Regions from separate parts of the Bacillus sp. EB106-07-01-XG149 genome, predicted to be linked through region 3. Evidence: riboswitches for the same ligand, from Rfam matches in the RefSeq annotation. Region 3 holds a riboswitch; each other region holds the start of a gene.
The links. A riboswitch is a leader RNA that binds a small molecule or an ion and turns the genes downstream of it on or off. The one in region 3 is predicted to bind S-adenosylmethionine.

Region 1 (5,619 bases), 420 kb from region 3:
TAGTTAGAGTTTTTTTGTTTTTTAACATTAATTCCATCATGTGAGTACTTCATCACAAATTCCTTCTTTAAATATCACATTTAATTAACTCATAAAGTTTCAAATTGATTAACATTGAAATTCTAAAAAATACAATTTTATTTTCGTAAAAAGTAAATGAATTTATGTGTTCAGATATTTTAAACATAGTGAAAAAGGAGCAGAGTACACGAAAGAAATCGTAGCTCGCATGGGCCGCGCCGGTACAGTTGGTGAAAGAAGCTTAGGATATCCAGATGCAGGTGCGCATGCGCTTGGAGTTATCTTTACGGAGATTGCGGGTAGTTTGAAATAGGAATGTGAAGATCCCCTCTGCCTTGTGGTGGAGGGGATTTTTATAGTTGATATGTAGAACATTTCTTTCGGTGCTCTCTCTGTAAAATATGAGTTTGTTAATATTTTTGATAAAATCTTATTTCAAAACTACAACTAATATTTCTCAACATTAATATATTGAAAATAGTTAGAATATTTAAGATAATCATTTATGAAGCAATATATTATAAAAAAGGGGGAATTTATTTTGTTACGTCGCTTATCTATTTGTACTTTATTAACAGCTTTTATGTTTACTTTGTTTACATTTAACGGCTCTGCTTTTGCGGCTACGAATACTACTGAAAATAAAACTGTAGTAGCAGCTTGTGCAAAGGGAGGTACGGTAGGTGTATATGGTGCAAAGATGCGCAGTGGTTACACTGTTGGATCACCTGTCTTACATACATTTAATGATGGTGCGAAAATTACTGGAACATGGGTAACTGGTGAATATGTTCAAGGTCATTACAGTAATTCTAAACAGTGGTTAAAAGTTACATATAAAGGGATGACAGGTTATGTATCCCATACAACATTATATAACGTTTGCTCATAAAACTATGTACTATAATAGCTTTTGATGTATTGAGCTAATCTCTTCTAGGGATTAGTTCTTTTTTGTCTCCTAGTTTTTAATGGAGCATTTTTTGAAAAAAACCAACGATTCATTAAATCGATGGTTTTATGTTTATATATTATTCATTTGTATCTATATCAAATTTTTCATTGTTTTTTGCTTATTTGAGACTTAGTTTTTTTGTGATTGCAACTTATCGATTTTCCAGCGTGCTCCTAGAGGATCTAAAGAGCTTTCAATATAAAACATATATTCATCTGCGATACTTGGTACTTCAAAAGCTATTTTCAATTCTACCGTTTCATTTGGTGTAACTTGTATACCAGAAGGGTTTTGATCAAGCACCTTTCCTTCATAGGCCTTTCCGGCTTTTTCATCTTTTAAGTTATATTTTAATTCTGATAGTCCAATCGTTTGACCTCGTACATTTTTTACAGAGACATTAACAACGACGGAATCGTTACTAGCATTTAAATATGCATTTTGAACGGCGGTCAAGTAATAGCCTCCCTTAACACTCTCACCAACTAATAAAATACCTTGTTCCAAGCGGGTCATATCTTCTTTTTCTTCAAAATTTATTAATTCTTCATTTTCATTTTTTGCGGTTGGTTCTTCTATTGGACCATTTTCAACGGCACTATCTTTTTTATCTTGTGTGCAAGCAGCCGTAAAACTGACTAATACTAGAATTAAAGTAAGTAATATGAATGATTTTCTCATAAAATTAATCTGTCTCCTTAAGTTTCTCAATTTTGTGCAACTATACATATAAGATTAACATAATGTCTCATTATTGGCTCAAAATAGGGAATCTTTTAGACACCTTATTCTTTTACTTTTACTATACATTCGATTGGGTCTCACGATATTTGTTAATCTTGTAAATCATTGTCTTAGTAATACCGAGGGTTATTATAAATATATTAATCATATAATTTGTCCCTATCAAAATGAACGTTTCTTGCATCTAATATATTGTAAATATATTTTATTTTGAAAGGATGTGATTATATGGCTCATAAATCTACTGGAGTGTTTCGAGTTCCAGTTTCTGAAAATGGGATTATTCCAACTGCTCTCAACATTATGTTAAACAATGATTCACGCTGTCATACTAGTAATGTAACGGTAACTGTTAAGAGAAGTCGAAACATTTCTTTCCCAACTCAAAATGAATTAGTTGAAATTTCTCGTACTTTTGTTTCTTTAGAACCAAACAGAACGACTAAGATTGTATTGTTTACTCCAGAATTCCAAATAGAAGATTTTCTTGATGTTATCATTAGTGGAAATAAAGATGATGTTAAGGATGTTCTTGTATATTCTTTCTTAGCAGATTCAGCAGGTCACAATCTGCCATCTACTGTTTTTAGAAATGCAGAATACACTTTTGCTTGCTGACACCGTGATGATGTATTCTTTACTGTCATATATTTGAAGGGAAATGTTAAATAGGATTCGATTTAACTTTTATTTGGGTTCTCCAAAGAAGTCTGCTTTAGCTAAATAAACAAGGAACCGACTAATGGGTTCCTTGTTTATTTGCATTTAACATGAAATTTCGTGTCTATTATTCCGAAAGCAACTTTACAGAGGAACAGATTTTTCCTAGTGAAGCAGCACCTATAGATGAAAGTACCCAATATTCCAATTCTAAAGGTAGGCGAAATGCTTGAACGTTACCATCATTAATAACCATCTTCATAATATGTAATTAGTATTATTTTATTCTTTAAATATTTCCGGCTTCTCCACTCTAAATGATTTCACCTCACCACATTCTAAACAAAATGTAGTTAATAGTTTGGAACGTTTCCCCACTGAAAAGAGCCTACTAGAATCATCTTCACAAACATATGCATGATAAGCAGATCCAACTCTTCCTTCTTTAAATGTAGTAGAACCACAATTCTCGCATCGTTTATTTTTCATGCTACTAACACCTCATTTGCTGTGTTTTTAAGATAGAAGTAAAGCAACTTGGTTATACATGATGTTTTCGACATGATACAACATACCCCTTTATATATTCGTAAGTAAAACAACACAATACCCTTATAAATCTCTATAACAATATGATTTTTCATATATCATTTAATGTATATCGGAAAAATAAGTATTAAAGGATTGATTTTTATGATTCTGATGATTATAATAAATGGAAATCAAACAATTCTTATGCTGAGAAGTGGAGGGACGGGCCCTATGAAACTTCGGCAACCTCGTTTTAGACGAAAGGTGCCAAATCCTGCAGGTGAAAAACACCTGAAAGATAAGAGAGGTTCACTTAGTCAAGAAGGCTACTCTTATTTCGATAAGAGTAGCTTTTTTTATGGTTAAAAGTTAAAGGGGGAATAGGTAGTGGAGTACGGTTTTTGGTTGCCGATTTTTGGGGGATGGCTTCGAAATGTAGATGATGAATCTATGCCGCCTACGTTTGAGTATGCAAAACAAACAGCGCAAGCAGCAGAACAATTAGGTTTTTCAACAACACTTATTGCAGAATTAAATTTAAATGATATAAAAGGTGTTTCGGCACCAAGTTTAGAAGCGTGGACAACTGCGGCAGCACTTGCAGCAGTGACGGATAAATTAGAGATTATGACAGCTGTAAGACCTGGTTTCCACAATCCAGCAGTTACAGCGAAAATGGCAGCAAATATTGATCAATTAAGTAATGGTCGTTTTACATTGAATGTAGTTTCGGCATGGTGGGAAGAAGAAGCGAGACAGTACGGCGGGGTATTTACTGCACATGATGAAAGATATGATCGCACAGAGGAATTTGTAACAGTTTTGAAAGAGCTTTGGAAAGAAGAAGAGTTTTCTTATAAAGGGAAGTTTTATGAGCTTCATCATACACATTTAAGTCCAAAACCTGTGCAGAAACAAGGCATTAAGCTTTATGCAGGTGGTGAGAGTGAGCGAGGAAAAGAGGTCATTGTCAACCACGCGGATGCATATGTAATGCACGGGGGAACAGTGGAAGAAGTATCTGTGAAAATAGAAGATATGAAGAATCGTAGAAAGAAAGTTACAGAGGAGCCATTGCAGTCATTCGGGCTTGCGGCTTACGTTATTTGTCGTGATACAGAAGAAGAGGCATTAGAGGAATGGAGACGCATAACGGATGTGAAAGACGATGCTTTAGGTTATGCGGGTTATCAAGACTTTATTAGTAAATCGCATTTGGAACAGCAAGTGAAGCTCAATGATTATTCCGTATCTAATCGCGGGTTACGTCCTAATTTAATCGGAACACCAGAACAAATTGCAGAAAGGATACTTGCTTTTGAAAAAGGGGGTGTTACGTTATTACTTTTACAATTTTCGCCACAGCTTGAAGAGATGAAACGATTTTCTGAAAAAGTAATGCCATTAGTTGAAGCAAAAAGAAAGGAATTGATTACAAATGAGTAAAATTTACATATTACATGAGAATAAGGAATGGACGGATCATTTAGTGAAAAGGTTGGAAGAACTGGAGTTACCGTATGAGGAATGGCTTTTAAATGAAGGAACACTTTCATTAGAACAAGAACCTCCCCAAGGTGTTTTTTATAGCCGCATGAGTGCTTCTTCACATACGAGAGGGCATCGATATGCACCTGAATTGACTGAAGGGGTTCTTGCTTGGTTAGAGGGATACGGGCGAACAGTATTTAATGGGTCTCGTGCATTACGCCTTGAAGTAAGTAAATTAAATCAATATGCAGCATTAAGAAAATTTGGGATACAAGTGCCGAAAACAATTGGTGCTGTTGGCCGTGATCATATAGTAAAAGCAGCAAAGGATTTAGGGGAAGTACCGTTTATTACAAAGCATAACCGTGCAGGTAAAGGCCTTGGTGTTCAACTGTTTCATTCCATTGATGCTTTAGAACAATATTTGGATGGTCCGACGTTTGAAGAACCCATTGATGGAATTACTTTAATCCAGCAATATATTGAAGCGCCAGAACCATATATTACACGTTGTGAGTTTGTAGGCGGTCAGTTTGTATATGCAGTTAAAGTAGATACATCAGAAGGATTTGAACTTTGTCCAGCAGATGCGTGTTCGATTCAAGATGCTTTTTGCCCAGTAGGAGAAGAGAGTAAGAAAGAGTCATCAACAAAATTTGAAATTATATCGGACTTCCAAGAGCCAATTATTGAACAATACAAAGAGTTTTTGGAAGAAAATGAAATTACCGTTGCTGGTATTGAATTTATTCGCAGTTCGGATGGAACAATTTATACGTATGATATTAATACAAACACAAACTATAATTCTGGCGCAGAGTCTGTAGCAAATCAATTTGGTATGCTTGAGCTTGCTACATTCCTTGGAAGAGAATTAGAAAAGCAAGTAGAGTTAGTTAAATAGTATAGAAGGTTCTAGTGAAAACCTTTGTTAAAGTAATCGTGGTCATATGACCAAGTTTAGGATATCCAGATGCAGGTGTGCATGCGTTTGAAGTGATATTTGCGGAGATTGTGAGTAGTTTGAAATAGGCATAAGAAGATCCCCTCTAGCTTAAACTAGGGGGGATCTTCTTATGCCTATATATATTTCAATAATCGCTTCTATTGTATTGAAATAATGGTATCTACATTAAAAAAACGACTTATAAAAGGACTTATCCAACGTAACATATAAATGTATCGTAAAATTGAATAAGTCTATATTTTGTTTTTAG
Region 2 (5,619 bases), on a different contig from region 3:
TGCTCCTCATTCCTTTCATCATTCGTTATTTACCTGAATCCATTCAATTTTTATTATCACGTAATCGCCAAGAAGAAGTAGACCAAATCCTTAATCGTTTTCAAATTGAATTCCATGAAAAAGATGAAACTCATCAAGCCCCACCTAATATACGAAAGAAAAATGGATTTCTTACGTTATTCTCAAAAGAGTACATAAAAGCGACGTTGCTTTTTTGGATTACTTATATAATGGGAATGTTTTTAATATATGGTTTAAATACTTGGTTACCGCAGATGATGCGCCAAGCAGGATACCCTCTTGGATCTAGTCTATCATTTTTACTTATGCTAAATATTACTGCCGCTATCGGTGCATTATTTGCTGGAGCAATAGCGGATCGTATAGGGGCTAAAATTGTTATTAGCATCTCCTATCTTATGGCAGCTATATGTATTGGACTATTAACAATTAAACCATCTGTTACAATCATTTATCTTTTAATTGGTCTTGCTGGAATTGGATCAGTCGGTATTACTCAAATATTAAATGCATATGTAACACAATACTTCCCGTCTCATATCCGAGCTACCTCCTTAGGCTGGGGACTTGGACTTGGCCGAGTTGGCGCGATTGCTGGTCCTATTCTTGTCGGTATTATTATAACAATGCAATATGACTTAGCATGGAATTTTTACTTATTCTCATTCGCGGGTCTTCTTGCAGCTATATCTGTTTTCTTTATTCCTACAAAATAAAAAAAGAGCACAAACTCACTTGTGCTCTTTTTCATATACTGCAAACAACATATCCCGAAACAATGTATTTAAACTCTCAATATCGATCCCTGATCCCTTTTCAATTCCTTTTACATATTGCTGGTAGTAATGAATTTGTTCTTCTAAAAATTGATTCAACACCTCAATTTTTAATCCAACATCTAATTCAGTACCTGCCTTTTTCTTTATTAACAACTGTTCAATTTCATCTAATACACTGCGTTCTAATGATAACTCTGTAATCAATCGATCGAATTCTACAGGTGGTAAAGTCTCTTTCTCCTCTAACCACTTACAAGCTAAAATAGGACGTAATACATAAAAGTACTTTTTCAACTTTACATTCTCACCTTGCAAAAATTCACGATAATTTTTTGAAGCCATATGTAAGTAATGATATATCGTTGCTTTTGGATCAAAGTGCTTATCACTCATTTGCTGAAGTTGTTCTGGAAAATGAGAGTTTTTCGAATAAAAAATCGGTGATCGAATCCATTCGAGTAAAGCTGGGTTTGACTTTGCGAATAATTGTAACGCTTTTTTAATATCCCATCCGCTTATATCTAAATCATCACTAATCGGATACTCAATTACATCTCGTTTATCATGAATTGATAAATACCATTCGACCGGGTGCATATAAACGAATCTAACATCATAATCACTATCTTTCGATGGAAATCCCCAAGCACGACTCCCTGATTCCACTGCAAATAAAATTTTCACATCATTCTCTTGTTCAATTCTTGCTAACTCCAACCTAATTTTCTCTCTCATTTCATACCCTCTTCATTTTTTGATTATTTCCTTGGAAATTCGACAAATATACTACTAAGTTTACTACATACTAAAATAGCTGTCAGAAAATTCCCGACAGCCTACCAAAGTTCCTTATTTTTTACTTGTTCTTTTCTGTTACACTAACCGCAATTCGTTCAAACTCTTTTTGAATCTCCTCTTTATATGCGTCTACTTTTGAAAAATCCATAGCAGCAATATAAATTCTTTCTAATTTATCACGAACTGATTTCGCTTTCGCCAAGAAAGACATCGCCTCATTCATTTTTGCTTTATATTGAATCGACACGTCACGAATTTCTTTCGCATACTTCTCATCTGTTCCTGGTGTCACAATTAAGGCATACATATCTATAATTTCATCACCTTCGCGGCTCGGAAAATATTCATGTGGTGCGGTGCTATCAAAAATTGCAAACCCTAATTCTCTTACGATAACCATATCAAGACTATTTGGATCAAATCCACAATGATATACTTCAACTTCAAATCCTTTTTCTTCTGCTGCCTTAGCTAATTTTTTAAGCATTGTTGATTTCCCAGAGCCTGGGCGTCCTTTTATAAAATAACGATGTGGTAATCCCTCTGTTAAATTAGGAACAAAATCAACTGCTCCTTTCGGTGTAGCTGCCCCTAAAAACCGATGTTTCACAAGCGATTGTTTCCCGCCTTTATCTGTAAATAACTTCTGAATCAGCTGATCGGTTAGTTCATTTGCTTTATTAAAATCAATATTATTAATATATATTTTCTCCCACTCATCATGTATAACTAGTGCCTCGTTAAAACAAGCGTAAGCAGTTTGAAAAGCCTTGCTTGCTTCTGAAACAAATCGTTCAATTTCCACCTTCTGCTTTCTTAATTTATTTGAGTCCCAAGCAACCCCTAAATTAATATACTCTTCGACAACTCCTGGCATTTTCGGCTCAATAACATGCGGTGATGTTCCATCAACAATTCCTACTTTTAACTTCGGGATAATTACACCATCAACCGATTTATTATCAGAAGAACAGTGTAAAAATTCAATATCATATCCTTTTTCAACCCACTCACGACCTATTGCTTTGATTAAAGAAGATTTCCCGGTTCCAGGACCACCCTTTAAAATAAATAACCTGTTTAGCCCTTTTAAATTCTCGTCGTATAAATTATGAAATCCTCTAGCTGTATTTCCACCAGCGTAATAATTCAATACATTCCCTGTCACTGCACTCACTCCTTCGCAGCATTCTATTTACATAAGCTACAATATGCGAGCAACTTTATTTGGGTGAATACCTATTTTGTATTGCACGAAAAAAGGAAATGAATTACAATTTAAAAGTAGTGAATATTCAGAAATTAAAACTTAATATGTCTTTATCAAGAGAGGCAGAGGGACCGGCCCTTTGAAGCCCAGCAACCTCAGTTTATATAAACTGAATAGGTGCTAATTCCTGCAAAATGCATTGCATTTTGAAAGATAAAACGTAACTATTGTGTGCAAAACTCATCTTTCTTGATTATGAAAGGTGAGTTTTTTATATTTCAAAACATATATTGGAGGTATTTAAAATGAAAGTAATTGACCTATCACAAACATTTGAAAACAATATGTCTCAATTCCCTGGAACACCAAAAATCAATTTAGGAGCCATTACAAGCGTTGAAGAGACAGGCTATCAAGTTACAGATTTTCATTCTGTCGTTCATGTTGGCACGCATTGTGATGCTCCTGCTCATTTCATTTCAGGCGCAACGACTATTGATCAATTACCCCTAGATCAATTTGTAGGCGAAGCTGTTCTTATTGATGTAACTCATGTACAAGAACGAAAACTACCTAAAGAAGTATTACACAACGCTGACATAAAAGAAGGAGATATTGTTATTTTCCATTCCAATCTATCTACTAAATGGAATACAGAGGCGTATGAGCAAGAAGCTTTTTATCTTTCTGAAGAATTAGCCGTGGAATTAGTTCAATTAAAAGTAAAATCGGTCGGCCTAGATTTCATTTCTCCTGATGAGGTAACGACAGAAACATCACCAATTCATCACATACTACTTGGGAATAATATTTATTTAATTGAAAACTTAACAAACTTAGATGCCATTCACACGAAACGTTTCTTTTTCTCAGCGGCACCTTTAAAAATTAAAGATAGCGACGGTGCTTTTGCAAGAGCATTCGCTGTAATTTTTTAAACAAACTATACAAAAAAGCAAAGATCATCATTGACCTTTGCTTCTATTTTTTTTATTTAAACTAAGAAAGAATTGCTCAACACGAGGACGTAACCAAGCTAAATAATCTTTCTCTTTCTTCTTTGTACAAGCTATTTCTTCCCCATCTACCATTCCAACAAGCTCTAGCTCTAACAGTTGCCTCGTAAATGCTAACATATTTATTTCTTCTTCTGGATACTCTTCTTTTAATTTCTCCTCAATTTCCCCTAATAAAAAACCGTCACGCATCATTGCCAATGCATCAATCCAAAGTGGCGGCATTTCATATTTTTCTCCTGTAATTGTATCTTTTACAATATAATTCTTTTGCTCTTTTCGAAATTGAATCGTGTGTAAACATACAGTCGAATTTAATGTTAATTCCATCATACCACCTCTTTCATAATATCTGCATAGAAAAAAGGATGCGCGTGCACCCCTTCTTTCTCTAACACTACCGAACCGTTACATGAATAACAAATCTCATGTCGATATTTTCCTCCATTATAAACGAAGTATTTTATAAAAAAAACCCTTCTTGAAACATTTTATAAAATGTTTATATTTACACAACAAGAACACTTTTCTGAAAAATATTTTCCTCTAGCACATTATGCTGTCGGTAAAAAATTTCCACTTTTTCCCTATTCCCATGCTACTTGGAATCGCAGTACTTCCTTGATGTTCCTTAATAATTTTATATGTGACCATCAATCCAAGTCGTTCCGTACTATTCTCCTTTGTTGTGTAAAAAGCCTTTCCAACCTTCTCTATACCAAAGCCTTGATCTTCAACAGGAATACACAAATGCCTTTCAGTTTTTTGATATGCACGAATATGAATATCTCCACCTTCTGGCATTGATTCTATTCCATTTTTAATAACACTTGTTTTAATTTTTTATCATCACCATTTATAACAGGTAGATTTCCATCTACTTGCACATGAAATTTCACTCTATATCGCGCTGCATAACTTTCCATTAGCTGTACAACATATAAAAGGATTCCCGTATATTACACCATTCATAATTCGTTGATTTCGGTTTTCCTAATAACATCAATTCACTAACAAACCCGTTAATTCTTTCAAATACTTTTAAGGCTTCTTTTTCCTCATAGATAAAGCTTTTAAATTTGTTCATATAAATACTCCTCATGTTCTATACAAACACTCTACATATTATCTCCTTAAATTATCAGTATGAAATTGCTTTCAGGGCAATAAGAAAAGGAAGGGGATCCCCATCCCCCTCCCTTTTCGCTATAACTTATATCCATCTTACCCGATCATGTAGCAGTCCATCCGTAAAATCATTTCCCCCTACTACAAAATCCTTCATATATAAATTTAAATATTCTCCATACTTACTTTCTGTATTTAATAATAATTCCTCTACATAATAGGCACCTTGTTTAAAGTTATCGAAAAGTAAACTACACAAACCAGCATAAATTCCGCATCCTACTTGAAAGTAAGTTGCATTCGTTTTATATTTACGAAAAACTTGACTGCTATTCATCACGTTATACATATATGTCTCGCTATTTTCATAAACGAGTAATACACCAACTAGATCCTCGCCAGCAATCTCTTCTTCCGCTGGATTAAATACTTTACGATTCCAGTTCCATAAATCTTCTACCTTATCTAAATTCTGCCTAATTACATTTGTTGTATACTCGTTAATTCGGTAAAGAAACCCAACTTCCATATTGAAGTTTTTCCCTAAAATTAAAACTTCCTCATGTGGCATTAAACAGCCATAAAACTCTTTCTCTCCTAACTTTACTTTATACTCTGAAGCATATACATCTTCATAAAAATAAAGGGGACGATGATGACTCATATA
Region 3 (8,030 bases):
CAGTTAACGAAGACAGATATTTCGAAATATACACATACGACAGAGCAAGTGCAAAGTCATTCATTTGCAGATACATTTGTAAATATTGTTCCAACAAACATTATGAAGTCATTAGCTGACGGAGATATGCTTGCTATTATCTTCTTCTCTGTATTATTTGGTTTAGGTGTAGCAGCAATTGGTGAAAGAGGAAGACCGGTTCTTCAATTTTTCCAAGGTGTAGCTGATGCAATGTTTTATGTAACAAACCAAGTTATGAAATTTGCACCATTTGGTGTGTTTGCACTAATTGGTGTTACAGTTTCTACATTCGGTCTAGCTTCATTAATTCCATTAGGGAAATTACTAATTGTCGTATATGGAGCAATGATCTTCTTCGTCGTAGTTGTCTTAGGACTTACAGCGAAAATATTTGGAATTAACATTTTCCAATTCTTTAAGATTTTAAAAGACGAGCTGATCTTAGCATATTCTACAGCGAGTTCAGAAACAGTTTTACCGAAAATCATGGAGAAAATGGAGAAGTTCGGTTGTCCGAAAGCAATTACATCTTTCGTTATTCCGACAGGTTATTCATTTAACTTAGATGGATCAACTTTATATCAAGCAATTGCGGCTATTTTCCTAGCACAAATGTACGGTATTGATTTATCTATTACACAACAAATTACATTATTACTTGTATTAATGGTTACATCAAAAGGTATCGCAGGTGTACCAGGCGTATCATTCGTTGTATTATTAGCGACACTTGGTACAGTAGGTATTCCACCTGAAGGTTTAGCATTCATCGCTGGTATTGACCGTATTTTAGATATGGCTCGTACAGCAGTTAACGTTGTAGGTAACTCTTTAGCAGCTGTAGTTATGTCTAAGTGGGAAGGTCAGTATGACGCTGAAAAAGGACAAGCTTATTTGAAAGAAATTTCTAATAAGCAAGCAGCTTAATTATAATTTGAACAAGCTCTCACATAATATGTGGGGGCTTTTCTATATAGAAGGGAAGCGGACGTAATGAAACGTAAATATGGTGACGGTTCTTCGTGGAAGCGACTAATAGAGAAGGATTATACGGTTAAGCAAGTAGAAGAAGGAATGCTAGGAATATTAGACATAAAAAAGGTAAGAGAACCTAGTTGTAAAGAATATGATGGTAAAAAACTTTGTATCGCAGAGAATCAATATACGTGGATTCAATATTTCATAGACGGGAAAAACTTTGCGATTACAGCTATGTTAGATGATCAGAAAAAATTAGTGCAATATTACATCGATGTGGCGAAAGAATATAAAATTGATGACCGTGGTTTACCGTATTTTGATGATTTATATTTAGATGTAGTGTTATTACCGAACGGTAAGATGTATGTACTAGATGAAGATGAGCTAGAGGATGCCTATAAAAGTGGCGATGTTACAAAAGAAGAGTACGAGTTAGCTTGGTACACTACGAAATGGATAATAGATGCAATAAAAAATAGTGAATTTTATTGGATTTCAATATTGGAAGAAGAAATCAAAAAGTTAAAATGATTGTTGTATTCAAATTTTTTCATAATTACCAAAAAAATCTATACAAAAAATAATTGACTTTTGTTTTGTAAGCGAGTAAAGTTAGGGAAGAAATTATTATTAAAAAATAAATATGAAACCTTCTTATAAAGAGAGGCGGAGGGACTGGCCCTACGATGCCTCGGCAGCGGACTCGATTTCAGAGTGCTGTGCCAAATCCAGCAAGCATGTGCTTGAAAGATGAGAAGAGTGTTTCTTATAGATGTATAAGACCTCTTCTCATTGGAAGAGGTCTTTTGTTATTCATTAGAAAAAGGTTGAAACTAGGGAGAGATGGTACTTTGAAAGAAACGAGAGGAAATGGTTTGGCTTTATTACCACTTGGGATATTTTTGGCGCTATTTATTGGTTCTGGAATTATTACAGGTGATTTCTATAAATTGCCGATACTTGTAGCAATTTCAATTGCTGTAGGAGTCGCTTTAGCAATGAATCGTAAAGAAAGCTTTAATGTAAAAGTAGAACGATTCGCTAAAGGTGCAGGGAACCCGGATATTATGATTATGGTTCTGATTTTTGTACTTGCAGGAGCGTTTTCTGAAACAGCAAAAGGGATGGGTGGCGTTGATTCTACAGTTAATTTAGCGTTATCCATTTTACCGCAAGGATTTATTGTAGCTGGAATTTTTGTTATAGGGGCATTTATTTCATTAGCGATGGGAACTTCAATGGGAACAATTGCTGCATTAGCACCAATTGCTGTAGGTATTAGTGGGCAAACTGATATCTCAATTGCACTTACGATGGCTACTGTTGTTGGCGGGGCGATGTTTGGTGATAATTTATCATTTATTTCAGATACAACAATCGCAGCTGTACGTTCACAAGGAACGGAAATGAAAGATAAGTTTAAAACGAACTTTTTAATTGTATTACCAGCAGCTATTATTACAATTGTACTATTAGTAATCGTTACTTTAGGAAGCGACACGCAGATTAAAGCGCATAGCTTTGACTGGATAAAGATTTTACCGTATGCAGGAGTACTTATTACAGCATTGCTTGGTTGGAATGTACTTATTGTGTTAACTGGTGGAACTGTACTATCTGGCGTTATCGGTCTTTTAGATGGGAGTTACACATTAGAGAGTTTCTTTAAAAGTGTAACGGCTGGAATGGGCGGTATGATGGAGTTAGTATTACTTGCTATTTTAATTGGCGGTATGGTCGAACTGATTCAATATAATGGTGGCATTCAATATTTAATGAATCTTTTAACGCGTAACATTCGTTCAAAAAAAGGAGCAGAGTTCGGTATTGCTGGCTTAGTGAGTATGACGAATATGTGTACAGCGAATAATACGATTTCTATTATCTTTACAGGTCCGCTTGCGAAAAACATTGCAGATCAATATGAAATTGACCCTCGTAAATCAGCGAGTGTATTAGATCTTTTCTCATGCTGTGTGCAAGGATTAATTCCGTATGGTGCGCAAATGTTAACGGCAGCAGGATTTGCGGCGTTATCTCCGATTGAATTGTTACCATATGCGTTTTATCCGATTTTAGTTGGAGTATGTGGAATTATTTCTATATTAATTGGTTTCCCGAAGTTTTCTAAAGTAGCAGGAAAGAAAGAGTATCACAAAACAGCATAAATTAAAATGAAGTTTATGAATAGTAACGAAAGCCGTACAGAGAATGTTCTCTGTACGGCTTTTTATTTGCGATAAAAGAGTGAATCATCCTATCCTACCGCATATTTTTACAAAAGGCTGAATGCAACTCAGTCTTAAGTCTGAGTCGAAAACGGTTCTTAAGCTCGTTATGGAAAAGTGAAAATATAGTTAAGATAAGAGTATCAAATCGAAGGGAGGCAAGCACAAGATGAAACAATTTCTAGCGTTTATCGCGGCTGGTATTTTAGCTTTAATTGCTCTTGGCAGTCTTGCTGGTATTATAGGATTCGCAATTGGAGCAGGAGTTGTGTACTGGAGCTATAAATCATTTGTGCGAGCACAATCATTTTTTGGAAAGTTAGCTTGGGGTATTGTTGGTTTGATCGGCTTGTCCATCGCCCTTTCTCATTCCCCAGCATTAATCGGTATCGCAGCATTAGTAGTTTTATACTACGGATACCGTGAGTGGAAAAAAGAAAAAAATGTAGTTGTTGATTCTGCACCAGAAAGTTCTAAACCATATAGCAACTTTGAAGATGAGTGGAACAAGTTAATGAAAAACTAATAAAAAACTAATAAAAAATTAAATCAAATTTATAAAGTAGAAGAGAGGAAGATTATAATGAAACAATCTTTATTCGGACGTGTACGCGATGCAATTTTAGCAGATTTTCATAATGTGTTAGATGAGAAAGAAAGAAAAAATCCAATGGCGATGTTAAACCAATATTTACGCGATAGTGAGCGTGAAATAACAAAAATTGAGAAGTTAATTGAGCGCCATAAAACATTAAAATCTAATTTCGCTCGTGAGCTTGAGCAAGCACGTTATTTCGTTAATAAAAGATCGAAGCAAGCGATCGTCGCTCAAGAAGCAGGTGAATTACAACTACATGAGCGTGCGTTAGAAGAAGTAGCGTATTATGAAGGGCAAGTAACTCGATTAGAAGAAATGTATGCAGGTGTTGTAGAGCAAATTGATGAGTTAGAGCGTCGTCTTACTGAGATGAAAAATAAATTAAAAGAAATGCACGCAAAACGTATGGAATTAATGGCACGTGAAAATATGGCACATGCAAATCGTCGTATGAATACAGCGATGCATAAAATGGATGAAAATAATCCGTTCTTACGCTTTGAAGAAATTGAAAATCATATTTGCGACTTAGAATCTCGTATAAATGAGGACCATGAACGTGACACATTTGATATGAAAATTGCAAAGCTTGAGCGTGAAATGAAAGAGAAGAATGATGTATCGTTAACGAAAGAGTTAACAAAATAATAGTAGTATATTATAAAACAGGCTTATGATATAGTGATAGGAGAAAAGGTGTTGGAAAGCAATGCCTTTTCTTCTATGTATATGTGACAAGAAGGGGGGAGCTGAAATGAAGAAACAATTTTCAAAAACACAATTAATGGGGATGCTCCTCATCATATTTGGATTCGGTCTTTTTCTTGATATGATACTTGGACATTTTGAACCAGGTGGTCTCATTTTTGCATTTATTATGCTTATGTTTGGAAGGCATTATCGTAAGAAGAATCGTTACGTAAGGGGAAATGTATTTTTATTTGTTGGTGGTATAGTATTTTTATTCTTCTTATTTTCATCAGCAGCATTTGTTCTTGTCGTATTTGCTTGTTTAGCTTTAATTGGTTATCAACTGATTCAACAAGGACATCAGCAAAAAGCAATAAAGGTTGAAATTAAAGAAAAAGGGATTATAGACGAAGAGAAGCAAATATATCGTACAGAACCATATTTAAAAAATATGTTTGTAGGGAATATACGAATGATGGATCATATTTATGAACTTGAGGATATTAATGTTCAATATGGTGCTTGTGATGTGGAAATAGATTTAACAACTGCTATGATTCCAGAAGGAGAAACGGTAATTGTTATCCGAGGTGTAGTTGGTAATATTCGTTTATATGTGCCATATGATATTGAACTGTCTTTAAATCATTCTGTTATTGTCGGGCGTGTGCTCCTGCCAGGACATGAAGAGACAGGATTTAATCGCAATGTTACATTTAGAACAGAGCAGTATAAAGAAGCTCCTCGTCGTATTAAAATTATTTCTTCGCTTGTCGTAGGCGATACGGAAGTGAGGAAAGTATAATGAAGAAACAAAAAAATATTTCGTGGATGTATATTCGTTATTCTATGTTGTCTTCTGTTAGTATTGCACTCATTTGTACAATTGTATATGTATGGAAAAGTGAGCAACAAGTGTACGATTTATTATGGAAGGAATCCATCGCTTCTGTTCCAATTGGCTTGTTTATTATGACTACAAGTTTACTTATCGGGGGAATTGTAGGATATGCAATCGGTTACTATATAGAGCAGCGTATACAAGGATTAAATACTTTTCTATTTGAAGTGGAGCGAGGGAATTTTCCGAGCGATGTTTCGTTTACTGCAGATGATGAATTTCATGAAGTAGAACGAAAAGTAATAGGCCTTGCTCGTCGATTAGAGGAGCAAGCTGGACTCTTTCAAAAAGTAACGAATGAACGAGCTCATTGGAATGAAGAGATGAGACAAGAAGCGATATCCCAAGAAAGGCATCGATTGGCGAGAGAGCTGCATGATTCTGTAAGTCAGCAGCTTTTTGCAATGTCGATGATGATGTCGGCTATTAATGAACAAGTGGCTGAAATTCCAGAAACGACGCAAAAGCAGTTGCAGCTCGTTGAAAATATGGTTGTAAATGCACAATCAGAAATGAGAGCATTGCTTCTTCATTTACGGCCTGTACAATTAGAAGGTAAGAAACTGACACAAGGTATAGAGGAATTATTAACGGAATTATCGCGAAAGCAACATATGAAAATTGAATGGCTAATCGAGCCAATAGAATTGAAAAAAGGTGTAGAAGACCATTTATTTCGTATTGTGCAAGAAGCTTTATCCAATACTTTACGACATGCGAAAGCGAAGAAAACGGAAGTGCGTCTTCGGAAAATTGATCAATATGCAATTCTAAAAATTATTGATGATGGCGTTGGATTTGAAGTCGGAGTGAATAAGGCTGGTTCATATGGTTTAAGATCAATGCAAGAGCGTGTTCATGAAATTGGTGGGACATTAAAAGTACTTAGTTTCCCGGCTAAAGGGACGCAAATAGAAGTAAAAGTACCGATTATGATTGAGAGAGGGGGAGAATCATGATAAAAGTGTTACTTGTCGATGATCATGAAATGGTTCGAATGGGTGTATCAGCATATTTATCAACGCAGCCAGATATCGAAGTAGTTGGAGAAGCTGAAAATGGAAGAAAAGGTTCAGAGTTAGCACTGCAATTAAGACCAGATATTATTTTGATGGATCTTGTCATGGACGAGATGGATGGGGTTGAAGCAACACGTGCTATTATTCAGGAATGGCCAGAAGCGAAAATTGTAGTTGTAACGAGCTTTTTAGATGATGAGAAATTGTACCCTGTTATTGAGGCTGGAGCGACAAGCTATTTATTAAAAACATCAAGAGCAAGTGATATAGCAGACGCTGTACGAGCTACTTATGATGGAGAAACGGTATTAGAGCCAAAAGTTACTGGTAAAATGATGTCTCGTATGCGTCAGAAGAAAGAACAACCTTTGCACGAGGAGTTAACAGAAAGAGAGTCTGAAATTTTGTTATTAATTGCAGAGGGGAAAAGTAATCAAGAGATTGCAGATGAATTGTTTATTGCCCTCAAAACAGTAAAGACACATGTGAGTAATATTTTAAATAAGCTAAATGTCAGTGACCGGACACAGGCGGTTATTTATGCGTTTAGACATCAATTGACGAAATGATAAAGTGAAACTTTAATCAGTGGGGGGCTATCCCACTGATTATTAGTTTACGCCAAATCTTTTTATTGACGTTAATAAATGTAAGCGTTATCATTAAGTTGTTAACAGTACATACAAAGGGGAGAGAGTGTATGTTAGTTCAAACGATATTTGGCATGGATAAGTCTAAAAAATTAGGGGATTATGTGAACGCATTACAAGCGCTTTGTGAACAATATAATGTTGAAACAGATAAAATTGCAATTGTTGAGGCGACAGAAGAGTACTATTTATTTTTAGTAAAGCAAGAAGATTGCTACGATGTTGTCAAAGTAGAAACAGTGGATACAAATATCGAATATTATACGAAAGCGTATAAAATAAGCAGTTTTAATCATACTGCTTATCAAAAGTAAAAAACTCCCTTTCGGGAGTTTTTTAGGATGCTTTTACTTCGCGGGAATCGGTTATTAAGGGAACTTTTTTCGCACCGCTTAACTTAGCGATTGTAAGCCCGATAATAGCCCCGGCTAATGCTGGTATTAGCCAGCCAATTCCTTCATTATATAAAGGGATAAATTCAAAATATGTTGTGATAAATGAAACTGAAATGCCACCTTGTTTTAATCCGTCAAATACGCTTACGATTGCAGCTCCAATTAAAGCACCTACATAAACAGAGCGATATCCACCGAAATATTTATGAAGTAACGATAGTAGAACGAGTACAATTGCAACTGGATATACAACAAGTAGAATTGGAACAGAGATGGCAATAATTTTCGTTAAACCTAAGTTGGCAACTAATAATCCTAACGCACAAATGATAATCGCGAACATTTTGTATGAAAATTTAGTCAATAATGTTGAGAAATATTGACTACACGCAGATACAAGTCCAACACAAGTCGTTAGACAAGCGAGTGTAACGATTAGAGATAATAGAAGTAAACCGTATGGACCGAATAATTGCTGTACGATAACAGTAAGTAATTGTCCGCCATTTTGTGCATATCCGAGCGAGACGCTAGTTGCACCGAGCCA

Region 1: another riboswitch for S-adenosylmethionine. It lies ahead of AC3WTA_RS12555 (LLM class flavin-dependent oxidoreductase); the one in region 3 lies ahead of AC3WTA_RS14800 (Na+/H+ antiporter NhaC family protein).
Region 2: another riboswitch for S-adenosylmethionine. It lies ahead of AC3WTA_RS26550 (cyclase family protein); the one in region 3 lies ahead of AC3WTA_RS14800 (Na+/H+ antiporter NhaC family protein).

The regions. Positions count from the first base shown of each region.
Region 1 is NZ_JBYTDP010000003.1:56,439-62,057, forward strand. Features, by position in the region: gene AC3WTA_RS12530 (DAK2 domain-containing protein) at 167-334, shown strand; gene AC3WTA_RS12535 (SH3 domain-containing protein) at 563-913, shown strand; gene AC3WTA_RS12540 (DUF4352 domain-containing protein) at 1,106-1,657, opposite strand; gene AC3WTA_RS12545 (hypothetical protein) at 1,949-2,338, shown strand; gene AC3WTA_RS12550 (hypothetical protein) at 2,663-2,869, opposite strand; SAM riboswitch class I at 3,111-3,216, shown strand; gene AC3WTA_RS12555 (LLM class flavin-dependent oxidoreductase) at 3,299-4,357, shown strand; gene AC3WTA_RS12560 (ATP-grasp domain-containing protein) at 4,350-5,306, shown strand.
Region 2 is NZ_JBYTDP010000011.1:78,341-83,959, reverse strand. Features, by position in the region: partial or broken gene AC3WTA_RS26565 (MFS transporter) at 1-737, shown strand, start outside; gene AC3WTA_RS26560 (nucleotidyltransferase domain-containing protein) at 753-1,535, opposite strand; gene AC3WTA_RS26555 (PRK06851 family protein) at 1,657-2,766, opposite strand; SAM riboswitch class I at 2,916-3,028, shown strand; gene AC3WTA_RS26550 (cyclase family protein) at 3,114-3,746, shown strand; gene AC3WTA_RS26545 (hypothetical protein) at 3,774-4,154, opposite strand; partial or broken gene AC3WTA_RS26540 (ATP-binding protein) at 4,371-4,869, opposite strand; gene AC3WTA_RS26535 (S-adenosylmethionine decarboxylase related protein) at 5,038-5,619, opposite strand, start outside.
Region 3 is NZ_JBYTDP010000003.1:476,880-484,909, forward strand. Features, by position in the region: gene gltP (glutamate/aspartate:proton symporter GltP) at 1-948, shown strand, start outside; gene AC3WTA_RS14795 (ribonuclease FAU-1 family protein) at 1,015-1,533, shown strand; SAM riboswitch class I at 1,654-1,759, shown strand; gene AC3WTA_RS14800 (Na+/H+ antiporter NhaC family protein) at 1,854-3,170, shown strand; gene AC3WTA_RS14805 (lmo0954 family membrane protein) at 3,400-3,756, shown strand; gene AC3WTA_RS14810 (PspA/IM30 family protein) at 3,814-4,476, shown strand; gene liaF (cell wall-active antibiotics response protein LiaF) at 4,583-5,323, shown strand; gene AC3WTA_RS14820 (sensor histidine kinase) at 5,323-6,378, shown strand; gene AC3WTA_RS14825 (response regulator) at 6,375-7,007, shown strand; gene AC3WTA_RS14830 (DUF3922 domain-containing protein) at 7,106-7,402, shown strand; gene brnQ3 (branched-chain amino acid transport system II carrier protein BrnQ3) at 7,425-8,030, opposite strand, start outside.